3 regions of the Tardiphaga sp. 42S5 genome follow, and region 2 is predicted to be linked to each of the others. Evidence: riboswitches for the same ligand, from Rfam matches in the RefSeq annotation. Region 2 holds a riboswitch; each other region holds the start of a gene.
What was found. A riboswitch is a leader RNA that binds a small molecule or an ion and turns the genes downstream of it on or off. The one in region 2 is predicted to bind cobalamin.
Positions count from the first base shown of each region.

Region 1: another riboswitch for cobalamin. It lies ahead of metE (5-methyltetrahydropteroyltriglutamate--homocysteine S-methyltransferase); the one in region 2 lies ahead of SFY93_RS25725 (DUF1636 family protein).
Region 3: another riboswitch for cobalamin. It lies ahead of SFY93_RS04855 (TonB-dependent receptor); the one in region 2 lies ahead of SFY93_RS25725 (DUF1636 family protein).

Region 1 covers NZ_CP139027.1:3,862,791-3,866,064, forward strand. The annotation lists gene SFY93_RS17890 (peptidoglycan DD-metalloendopeptidase family protein) at 103-1,506, shown strand; cobalamin riboswitch at 1,675-1,886, shown strand; gene metE (5-methyltetrahydropteroyltriglutamate--homocysteine S-methyltransferase) at 1,991-3,274, shown strand, end outside.
Region 2 covers NZ_CP139027.1:5,516,655-5,519,928, forward strand. The annotation lists gene cobW (cobalamin biosynthesis protein CobW) at 1-640, opposite strand, end outside; gene cobU (bifunctional adenosylcobinamide kinase/adenosylcobinamide-phosphate guanylyltransferase) at 641-1,171, opposite strand; gene SFY93_RS25725 (DUF1636 family protein) at 1,168-1,617, opposite strand; cobalamin riboswitch at 1,727-1,917, opposite strand; gene cobT (nicotinate-nucleotide--dimethylbenzimidazole phosphoribosyltransferase) at 2,016-3,071, shown strand; gene cobS (adenosylcobinamide-GDP ribazoletransferase) at 3,072-3,274, shown strand, end outside.
Region 3 covers NZ_CP139027.1:1,019,288-1,022,561, reverse strand. The annotation lists gene SFY93_RS04860 (alkaline phosphatase D family protein) at 1-1,485, opposite strand, end outside; cobalamin riboswitch at 1,629-1,818, shown strand; gene SFY93_RS04855 (TonB-dependent receptor) at 1,925-3,274, shown strand, end outside.

The DNA of each region.
Region 1 (3,274 bases), 1.7 Mb from region 2:
GTTCGTGAACGGCTGTCACGTGTTGGTCGCAAGGTTAAAGGCTTGGTAACGGAGACGGTGTTTACTCAATTCAGTTGTTTGTTGCGTATGAGTGAGTAACCAATGTCCAGCGTTGTCGAGTTGCTTTACTCGCGCCGCGCTCCGCAGGTCGCGGTGCTGGCGCTGATGTCTATCGGTTTTGCCGGCTGCAGCGCCGACATGCAGACACGGCTATCTCAGAATCCAAATTTTGACTCAGGTCAGTCCCGTGGCTTTGGCTGGCAGGGCGAAACCACCGGCTCGGTGCCGCAGCGAGCACCGCGCGCGCCGGTCGAGCGCCAGGAGCTGCCGCAGTATCAGCGCCCGGCCTATAATCCGCAGCCGCAGTATCAATCCCAGGCTTTGCCACCGCCGATCTCGGCGCCGCAGTCCTATCCGACAGCTCGTCCGGTTGCGTCGGCTGCACCCGTCAGCGGGGGCGGCAACGGTATGTATACGCCGCCGCCCGCACGTGCGCCGATCGAAACCACCGGCTCCACGGCACCGCGCTCGGTTGCAGCGACCAACGGCCTTGCCCGTGATGGCGGCACCTCGATCATCGTCGGCACCAGCGATACGCTCGATGGTCTGGCGAAACGCTACAACGTCTCGTCGGCTGCGATCCTGCAGGCCAATGGCTACAAGGGGCCGCGCGCGCTGTCGCCCGGCCAGTCGCTGATCATTCCGCGTCAGGGCGCCGCGGCAACTCCGGCCGTTGCTGCTGCTCCGAGCAAACCTGCCGTCGGCACATCGACCACGCATTTCGTCAATCGCGGCGATACGCTGATGAGCATCTCGCGCCGGAACAACGTGTCGGTAGCCGAACTCGCGCGCGCCAATGGTCTGGCGCCGACTGCCCAATTGAAGCTCGGCTCCAAGATCACGGTACCCGGTGCGCGTACGGCCAACGCAGCTCCTGTAGCCGCGCCGCTCGCTGCGCCCGTCGCAGCCGTGACGGCCGCTCCGGCTGGCGCGGTCACGTCCGCTGCCGTGGCCCGTGTTGCGTCTGCCGAACCCGCACAGAAGGCCCGCCTGGCAAGTGCCACGACGACGCCTGAAGAAATCGCGCCGGAATCGCCGACTAAAGCCGCTGACGCAACCGGCGCTTTGCCGACGTTCCGTTGGCCGGTGCGCGGCCGCGTGGTCACAGGCTACGGCGCCAAGACCAATGGCAAGTCCAACGACGGCATCAACGTCGCCGTGCCGGAAGGCACGCCGATCAAGGCTGCCGAAGATGGCGTCGTTGCCTATTCCGGCAACGAACTGAAGGGTTACGGCAATCTGGTCCTCGTTCGTCACTCCAACGGCTACGTCACCGCATATGCCCATGCGAGTGAGCTGATGGTGAAGCGTGGCGAGACCATCAAGCGCGGTCAGGTGATCGGCAAGTCCGGCCAGTCCGGTGAGGTTACTTCGCCGCAGCTTCACTTCGAGATCCGCAAGGGCTCGTCGCCGGTCGATCCGCTGCAGTTCCTCAACGGGGCGTAAGCGCAATCCACGAAGTGTAGTTCGCATTTAAGCAAGCCCGGCCTCGTGCCGGGCTTGCTGCGTTTGATCTCGGGGCTGCGGCCCACTCCAGCTCCGGAATCTTCAACGCGCTGCTGCGAGTGGGCAGCTTGCGCACGCAAGCTCGGTTGACTGCCGCGCGATGTTGCCCATATGTGAGGATGTCGTGGTTCTTCGGGAAGGTTTGCCCGAAGCTAAGAGGGAAGCCGGTGAGGCGTTAAGCCAAGGCCGGAGCTGCCCCCGCAACTGTAAGCGGTGAGCCGCTGTCCATTAAAGTCACTGAGACCTGCAAAGGTTTTGGGAAGGCCGGACAGCAGCATTGACCCGCGAGCCAGGAGACCTGCCTCGACAACATAAACGTCCTCGGGCGGGGTGTCCCGGTGGTGCGGTTGCGATTCCGCGACTGCCGTCGTGGAATCCAGACGTGTCACTTTGGCCTTTTGCCCCCAATCATTGGGGTTAAGCCATGTCTACTGTGTCAAAGTCTACTTCTTCAAAATCAGCTACTTCACTTCCTGTTGCTACATTGGGCACGCCACGGATCGGTCCGCGGCGCGAACTCAAGATGGCGCTGGAAAGCTATTGGTCCGGTGCAATCGATGAGAATGCGCTGATCGACGTCGGCGTCGGGCTGCGTGCCGCAAACTGGGCACGTCAGAAGTCGCTCGGGATCACGGTCATGCCGTCGAACGACTTCTCATTCTACGATCAGGTGCTCGATACCAGCGTCATGGTCGGCGCCATTCCCAAAGTCTATGGCTGGAAGGGCGGAGACGTTTCCTTCGCGACCTATTTTGCCATGGCACGTGGATCACAAGGCGCCGCGCATGACGAGGCCTGTACGCACGGCTCTCATGCGCATGATACGTCGCAAGGCGTACCAGCACAGGAGATGACCAAGTGGTTTGATACCAACTACCACTTCATGGTGCCTGAACTGGCGCAGGATCAGACCTTCAGTCTCGCATCGCGCAAGCCGATCAAGGAGTACGAGGAGGCGAGATCGCTGGGTTATCAGACACGACCTGTGCTAGTCGGGCCTGTGACCTATCTGAAGTTGGCCAAGAGCGCGGATGCGTCATTCGATCCGGTGACGCTGCTCGATGGATTGCTGCCCGTCTATGTTGAGGTGCTCGGGGAATTGGCCGATAGCGGCGCCGAGTGGGTGCAACTGGATGAGCCATGTCTGGTGCTCGATCTCGACGTGCCGGCCCGGCAGGCGCTGCAAAAGACTTATGCGGCTTTTGCCGAAGCGGTTCCGCAACTCAGGATCATGCTGAACACGTATTTTGGTGAGCTGGGCGACAACCTCGATCTGGCCCTGTCGCTTCCCGTCGCCGGGCTTCATCTCGATCTGGTCCGCGCGCAGGACCAGTTCGATGAAGTCGCTGCGAAGGCGCGGAAGGACATGATCCTCTCGCTCGGCGTGATCGATGGCCGCAATATCTGGCGGTCCGATTTGTCCAGCTTGCTCGATAGTCTGGAACCCATGGTCGATCTCCTGGGGAGGGATCGCGTTGAGCTCGCGCCGTCCTGTTCGTTGCTACATGTGCCGATCGATCTAGGCCTTGAGACTGATCTCGATCCGGACGTCAAAAGCTGGCTGGCTTTTTCGATCCAGAAGATGGAAGAGCTGGCCGCACTTCGAGCAGCGCTGGCTGGCAGCCGCGCTGATGTCGCTGCAACGCTTGCCGCGTCGGACGCCGCGGCGGCTGCGCGACTGGCATCGTCGAAGATCCACGATCTTGCG
Region 2 (3,274 bases):
CGCCCTTGGAGCGCACGATGCTGACACCGGGGCGCAACACGGCTTTCAGCTTGGCTTCGATCTCGGCGAGCTTTTCTGGAGCGACGAGATCGCTTTTCGACAAAACCACCAGATCAGCGCAAGCGAGCTGGTCCTCGAACACTTCCTCGATGGGGTCGTCGTGTTCGATGCCTCCGTCCTTGGCGCGCTGTTCGGCAACAGCGTCTTCGTCCAGCGTGACACGGCCTTCAGAGAGCGCCAGTGCGTCGACGACAGTGACGACGCCATCGACAGTGGCGCGAGTCTTCACCGCTGGCCAGGCAAAGGCCTTCAACAGCGGCTGCGGCAGCGCGAGGCCGGAGGTCTCGATGACGATGGCATCGAGTGGACGCTCGCGCGACAGCAGCTTATCCATGGTCGGCACGAAGTCGTCGGCGACGGTGCAGCAGATGCAGCCATTGGTAAGCTCGACGATATCGCCGGGCGCACAGGCCTTTGCCGCGCATTCCTCGACCAGACCGCCATCGAAACCGGCATCGCCGAACTCATTGACGATCACGGCGATGCGGCGACCGTCAGCCTGGGTCAGCAGCGAGCGCAGCAGCGTGGTCTTACCGGCGCCGAGAAATCCGGTGAGGACGGTGACGGGAACGCGGGACATTCAATTCTCCTGGGAACGCTTGAGCCAGAGCGGAAGTCCGGCTGCGATGAAAGCAACATTCGGCACGGCGGCCGCGATGATCTGGTTGAGGCGGCCCTGCGCATCGCGAAAAGCGCGTCCGAGTGGCGTCTCCGGCACGAGACCGAGGCCGACCTCGTTGGACACGAACACGATTGGATAGCGCGAGACATCGAGGAAGCGCACCAGGCGCTTGGCTTCGATTTCCGGATCGCGCTCGGCAAACATCAGGTTCGACAGCCACAGTGTCAGGCAATCCACCAGCACAACGCGCCCGACCGTGGCCTCACGCGTCAGCGCATCGACCAGCGCCAGCGGCTCTTCCACGGTGATCCAGCCTTCGCCGCGCTGCTTGCGATGCTGCGCGATGCGGGCATGCATCTCGTCGTCACCGGCCGTTGCAGTCGCAAGATAGACTTTGGTCAGGCCGATGCCATCGACCAGCCTCTCGGCGAAAGTTGACTTGCCGGACCGCGCACCGCCCAGCGCCAACGTGGTGGAGACCGCGGTCATTTCGGCGCACGCCCATCTTCAGGCGACCAACGCATCGGCGGCACGCGCGCGACCATGCCCTTGCGCAGCACCTCGGCGCGCTCGCGCCATGGCACCAGGCCGTAGTCGGCCTTCTGATAGGACTCCACGAAAGACACCAGCGCCGCGCTGCCGCTATCGGTCTGCAGATCGCCGAACAAGAACGTGTAGCCATCAGGGCTCGTCACCGCGACGGTTGCTGGCCGCTTGCAGACGCTAAGGCATTGCACCGGACGCACCATCACCGCGGCATCGCCATCGCCGAGCGCGGCCTTCACCGCATCGAACATGTCCGGCCCGACGATCGTGCCGGTTTCGGCGGCCTTGCAGCTAATGCACACACTCACGACAACGGGACCAGCCGGCACGGGGCGCGGCGGTTCGACCGAAATTTGTTCGCCAGAGATATCGGCGTTGTCGTGATCCATTACATGCTCAGTTCATGCCCTCGCGGGCCTACGAGCTTTGTTGGATCGCGCCGACAGCATGGCCGTCAGTTCGCTCCCGTCCGGTGCACCCCGCCCCGACGACGCCTCCAAAGCACAGTTCGTGATGGCAGGTCTCCTGGCTTGCGAGTCATAGCCTGTTGCCGCCTTCCCAAGAATTCTGAAGAATTCCCAGTGGCACCGGCGCGGGCTCGTCGCTTACAGTTGCGGGGGCAGCGCCGGCCTCAAACCGGCTTCCCTATTCACCTTCCACGCGGAAGGACCATCACAAAAGACGCTATCTGCCGGGTGCGCTGGGGTCAACCGCGCCGACGGACTGTCGCCCGAACCTGTTGACCTTGCAGGTCGTCTTGCGTCAGTTAGGCCGCGAAAGGAACCCTATGTCCGCCCATTCCCAGCCCTTGTGGCAGCCGCCCGCCATTGCGCCTGTTGACCCGCAGATCGCGGCAGGCATCCGTGCCGTCATCGACGGCAAGGCCAAGCCGCCGGGATCGCTGGGGAGAATCGAGGACCTTGCGCTGCAGCTCGGTATGATCCGGCATCCCGGCGAACCCCGCGGCGACAATGCTGTTCTGCTGGTATTTGCGGGGGATCACGGACTCGTGGCCGAAGGCGTGTCGCAATATCCGTCGGCGGTCACGGTTGCGATGGTGATGACCTATCTGGCGGGCCGCGCCACGGCCAATGCCTTCGCCGCGGCCAACAATATCGACGTCCGCGTGATCGACATCGGGGTCGCTGCGGAACTGCCTGTCCATCCGAAGCTGATCGACGCCAAGGTCCGCATGGGCACAGCCAACGCTGCGCGCGAACCTGCGATGACGGCAGAGCAAGCGGCGGATGCACTATCGCGCGGCTACCGGATCGCCGTCGGTGAGATCAAGGCCGGCGCAGACATCATCGCGCTCGGCGAGATGGGAATCGGCAATACGGCGTCCTCGGCATTGGTGGTTCATCGTCTCGCGCCGGCACCACTGGATGACTGTATCGGCGTTGGCGCCGGGCAGGATGACGCCGGCATGGCGCGCAAGCGCGCAGCGATCACGACGGCGGCGACGCGCAGCGATGCAACTGCGCCGCTGGATGTGCTGGCCCAATTCGGCGGGCTGGAAATCGCAGGCATGGCCGGAGCGATCCTCGGCGCGGCGTCGCAACGGCGGCCGGTGATCATCGACGGCTTCATCTCCAGCGCCGCGGCATTGCTTGCCGTTCGCCTGTGCCCGGCTGCACGCGACTATTGCGTCTTCGCACACCGTTCGGCCGAACGCGGCCATGACATCGTACTCGATGCGCTCGATGCCAAGCCGCTACTCGATCTCGGCTTGCGGCTCGGTGAAGGCACCGGCGCGCTGCTTGCGGTGCCGCTGGTCCGTGCTGCCGCGCTCATGCTGACCGACGTCGCCAGCCTCGACGACGTGCTGGCCGGAAAGATCTAGATGAGACTGGATCCGCATCTTTTGAATGCGATCCGTTTCCTGACGGTGGTGCCGGTACCGGCAAATGGCGACGCGCAGGATACTGACTGGCTCGCGCGTGCGATGAAGTATTTTCCGATCGTCGGTGTCGGCATTGGCGCCGCCTCCGCGGTTGTGTTTCTCGTTGCCAGCGAATTCTGGTCACCGCTGATCGCGGCTTTGCT
Region 3 (3,274 bases), 1.8 Mb from region 2:
CATTTGGCCGCTTTGGCCGTCGATTTTGACGTGACCGAAGAACTGCATGCCGGCCGACGGGGGCAAATTCTGCTTATCGGGCCCCGGCGCTTTCACGAAACGGACCTCGGGGCCGAAGGTATTGTCGAGCGCCGCCGGGCCGAAGGTTCCGGCGTGGAACGGCCCGGAGACGAACTCCCAGAACGGCTCGAAATCCTGAAACTGGGCCTTCTCCGGATTGTAGTAATGCGCCGCCGTGTAATGCACGTCGGCGGTCAGCCAGACCGTGTTGCGGATACCGGCCGATTTGATGAAGCGCAGGATGTCGGCGATTTCCAGCTCGCGGCCTCGCACTGGCCCGTCGCCCTGCGCGATGGCCTCAGACCCGGTTTTGTCGACAGCGTTGTCATAGACGACGAGGCCGATCGGCATGTCGGAGGCGATGACCTTCCAGGTCGCCTTCGAGGCCATCAGGGCGCGCTTCAGCCAAGCCATCTGCTCCGGGCCGATGAAATACGCATCGGGACCATAGCTCTCCTGCAGATTCGGGCCGTTGGGCCCGCGATAGCTGCGCTCGTCCAGCAGGAAAACATCGAGATGCGGGCCGTAATTCAGAGTACGATAGACGCGGCCAGGCTCGTTCGGATTGACCGAGATCGGATACATCTCGTGAAAGGCACGGGCGCCGCGCGCAGCCAGCAGCGTGATGTCGCGCTCCTTGTAAGACGACGGCAACTGCTTCGAGAGCGACCAGTTGTTGGTGACCTCGTGATCGTCCCACTGGCCGAAGATCGACACCTGCGCATTGAAGGCGCGAACGTTGTCGTCCAGCAGATTGTATTTGTGCGCAGCGCGGAATTCGTCGAGCGTCTCGGCGACCTTCGCCTTTTCCGGCACCGTGATGGTGTTCTTCCAGATCGTGCCGTCCGGCAATTTTGCTTCGGGCAGGATCGGCCCGTCGGCGTAAATCGTGTCGCCGGAGTGGATCAGGAAATCCGGATTATGCTTGCGCATGGTGGCGAAGGTGACCATTCCGCCGTCATCGGCATTGATGCCCCAGCCCTGCCCGGCGACATCGCCGCCCCAAACAAAGGACACATCACGGCGATCCGCCGGCGCGGTGCGAAAGCGACCGATCACCGGCTCGCCGACGATTGCGGTATGCGACAAATCACGGAATTTGACGCGGTAGAAGATATCCTGCCCGGCCGGCAGATTATCGAGCAGCAGCTTCGCCGTGAAATCGCTCTCGGGCAGCGCTGCAATCGGCGGCAAGGCGCGCGCATTGCTGAAGGATTCGGTGGTGGCGACTTCCACCATCATCTGCGCCGGACGATCGGCGCGCGACCAGATCATGCCGCTGCTCGTCCCGACATCGCCGGACTGAATGCCATGTGACACCACCGGGCGATCGGCGGCGCGGCTGAGATAGGGCATCGCAAGGAAGCTTGCGCCTGCTGCGGCTGAGTGCGCGAGGAAGCGACGACGGGATAAACGTAGTGCCATGGCGAACTCCTGATCCTGGCTCTGGCACCAGTGGCTCTAGGCAGATCGCTTGACGCTGCGATGACAGGTGATGCGCAATATCAACACCCGCCAAAGCAAGCTGCGAATGACTGGCAGCTTGATTGACACATTTGGAAATTTCACCTTAACGTGAACGTGACGGTTCCCTTCGGGGATCAAAAGGGAATGCGGTGAGGGGATCCCCGATTCCGCGGCTGCCCCCGCAACTGTAAGCGGCGAGCCTGCGCCAAGAGCCACTGGGTGTTTACCTGGGAAGGCGGCGACAGGCACTGACCCGCGAGCCAGGAGACCTGCCGCCAGTCGTGGTCACACGCGAGCACATTGGGCGGGGTGTCCTGGTGGAAGTCACACTGCCTGTTTGAAAGCGGCGGGGCGACTTGGTTTGCGGTGACGTGCCACGTAACCGCGAGTCCTGTTCATGACCTCCGTCTCCCATGCATCGAAGCAATGCAAAGCTCTTCTTTCCTCTGTCGCACTGTCCTGCTTCCTTGTGCCCGCCGAGGGCTCGCTGCGACCTGCGCAATCGCACCACGTACTCGACCCAGTGGTGGTGCAGCCGACGGTGACGCCAACGCGCGCGCGCCGCGCCACATCAGGCAAGGCCACGCGCGCCGCGCGCTTGCGTCAGCAGCGCAATGTCACCGCCAATACGGGCGCGCCGGTTGCCACGCTGACAGGCCCTGTCTTCGCAACGCCGACGCTCAACCTCACAGGCACGACATCCACCGGCAGCCGCCTCGGCCTCACGCGCCTGCAGACGCCGGCCAGCGTCGAAGTGATCTCGGCAGAAACCATGGCCGAACGCGGCCAGCAGAACCTGATTGACGCCGTGACACAGAACGCCACCGGCTTCACCGCAAGCCCGGCGCCGGGCAATGGCAGCATCGCCTTCAACACCCGCGGCTTCACCGGCAACGGCACCGTGATGACTCTGTATGACGGCACACGGCTCTATGTCGGCTCGGGCACGCTGACCTTCCCCTATGATACCTGGTCAGCTGAGCGCGTTGAGGTGCTACGCGGCCCGGCATCGGTGATGTATGGCGAAGGTGCCGTCGGCGGCGCCATCAACGTCATCTCGAAACTGCCGCTTTGGGTGCCGCGCAATCAGGCCGAAATCTCGCTCGACAGCAACATGACCCGGCGCATTGCAGTGGATAGCGGTGGACCGATCAACAAGGATGTCGCCTATCGCATCACCGCGACCGGCAACATGTCGGACGGCTGGGTCGATCGTGACAACACCTCCAATGTCGAAGTGCATGCCGCCGTCCAGATCAAGCAGACCGAAGACATCACCTGGACGATCTCCACGGATTACGGCGATCGCAGCCCGTCGCGCTATTTCGGCACACCGCTGATCAACGGCAAGCTCGATGAATCCCTGCGCTTCAGGAACTACAATGTCGGCGACAGCAGCATCCGCTATCAGGACAGCTGGAACCAGGTAAAGACCGAGTGGCAGGTGACAGACAGCATTACGCTGCGCAACACCCTGTACTACCTGAACAGCCAGCGGCACTGGAAAGACGTCGAGACCTACAACTTCAGCGCCGCAACGGGCCGCATCAATCGCAGCGACTATATCGAGATCTTCCACGACCAGCAGCAGATCGGCGACCGCTTCGACGCGACGTTCCGCGGCCATATCTTTGGCATGACTAACGAATTCGTCGCCGGCTTCGACGTCAACCAGATCGACTTCAAACACACCAACAACTCGCCCTATGGCGGCACGTCGTCGGTGTCGCTCACTGATTTTTTCCCT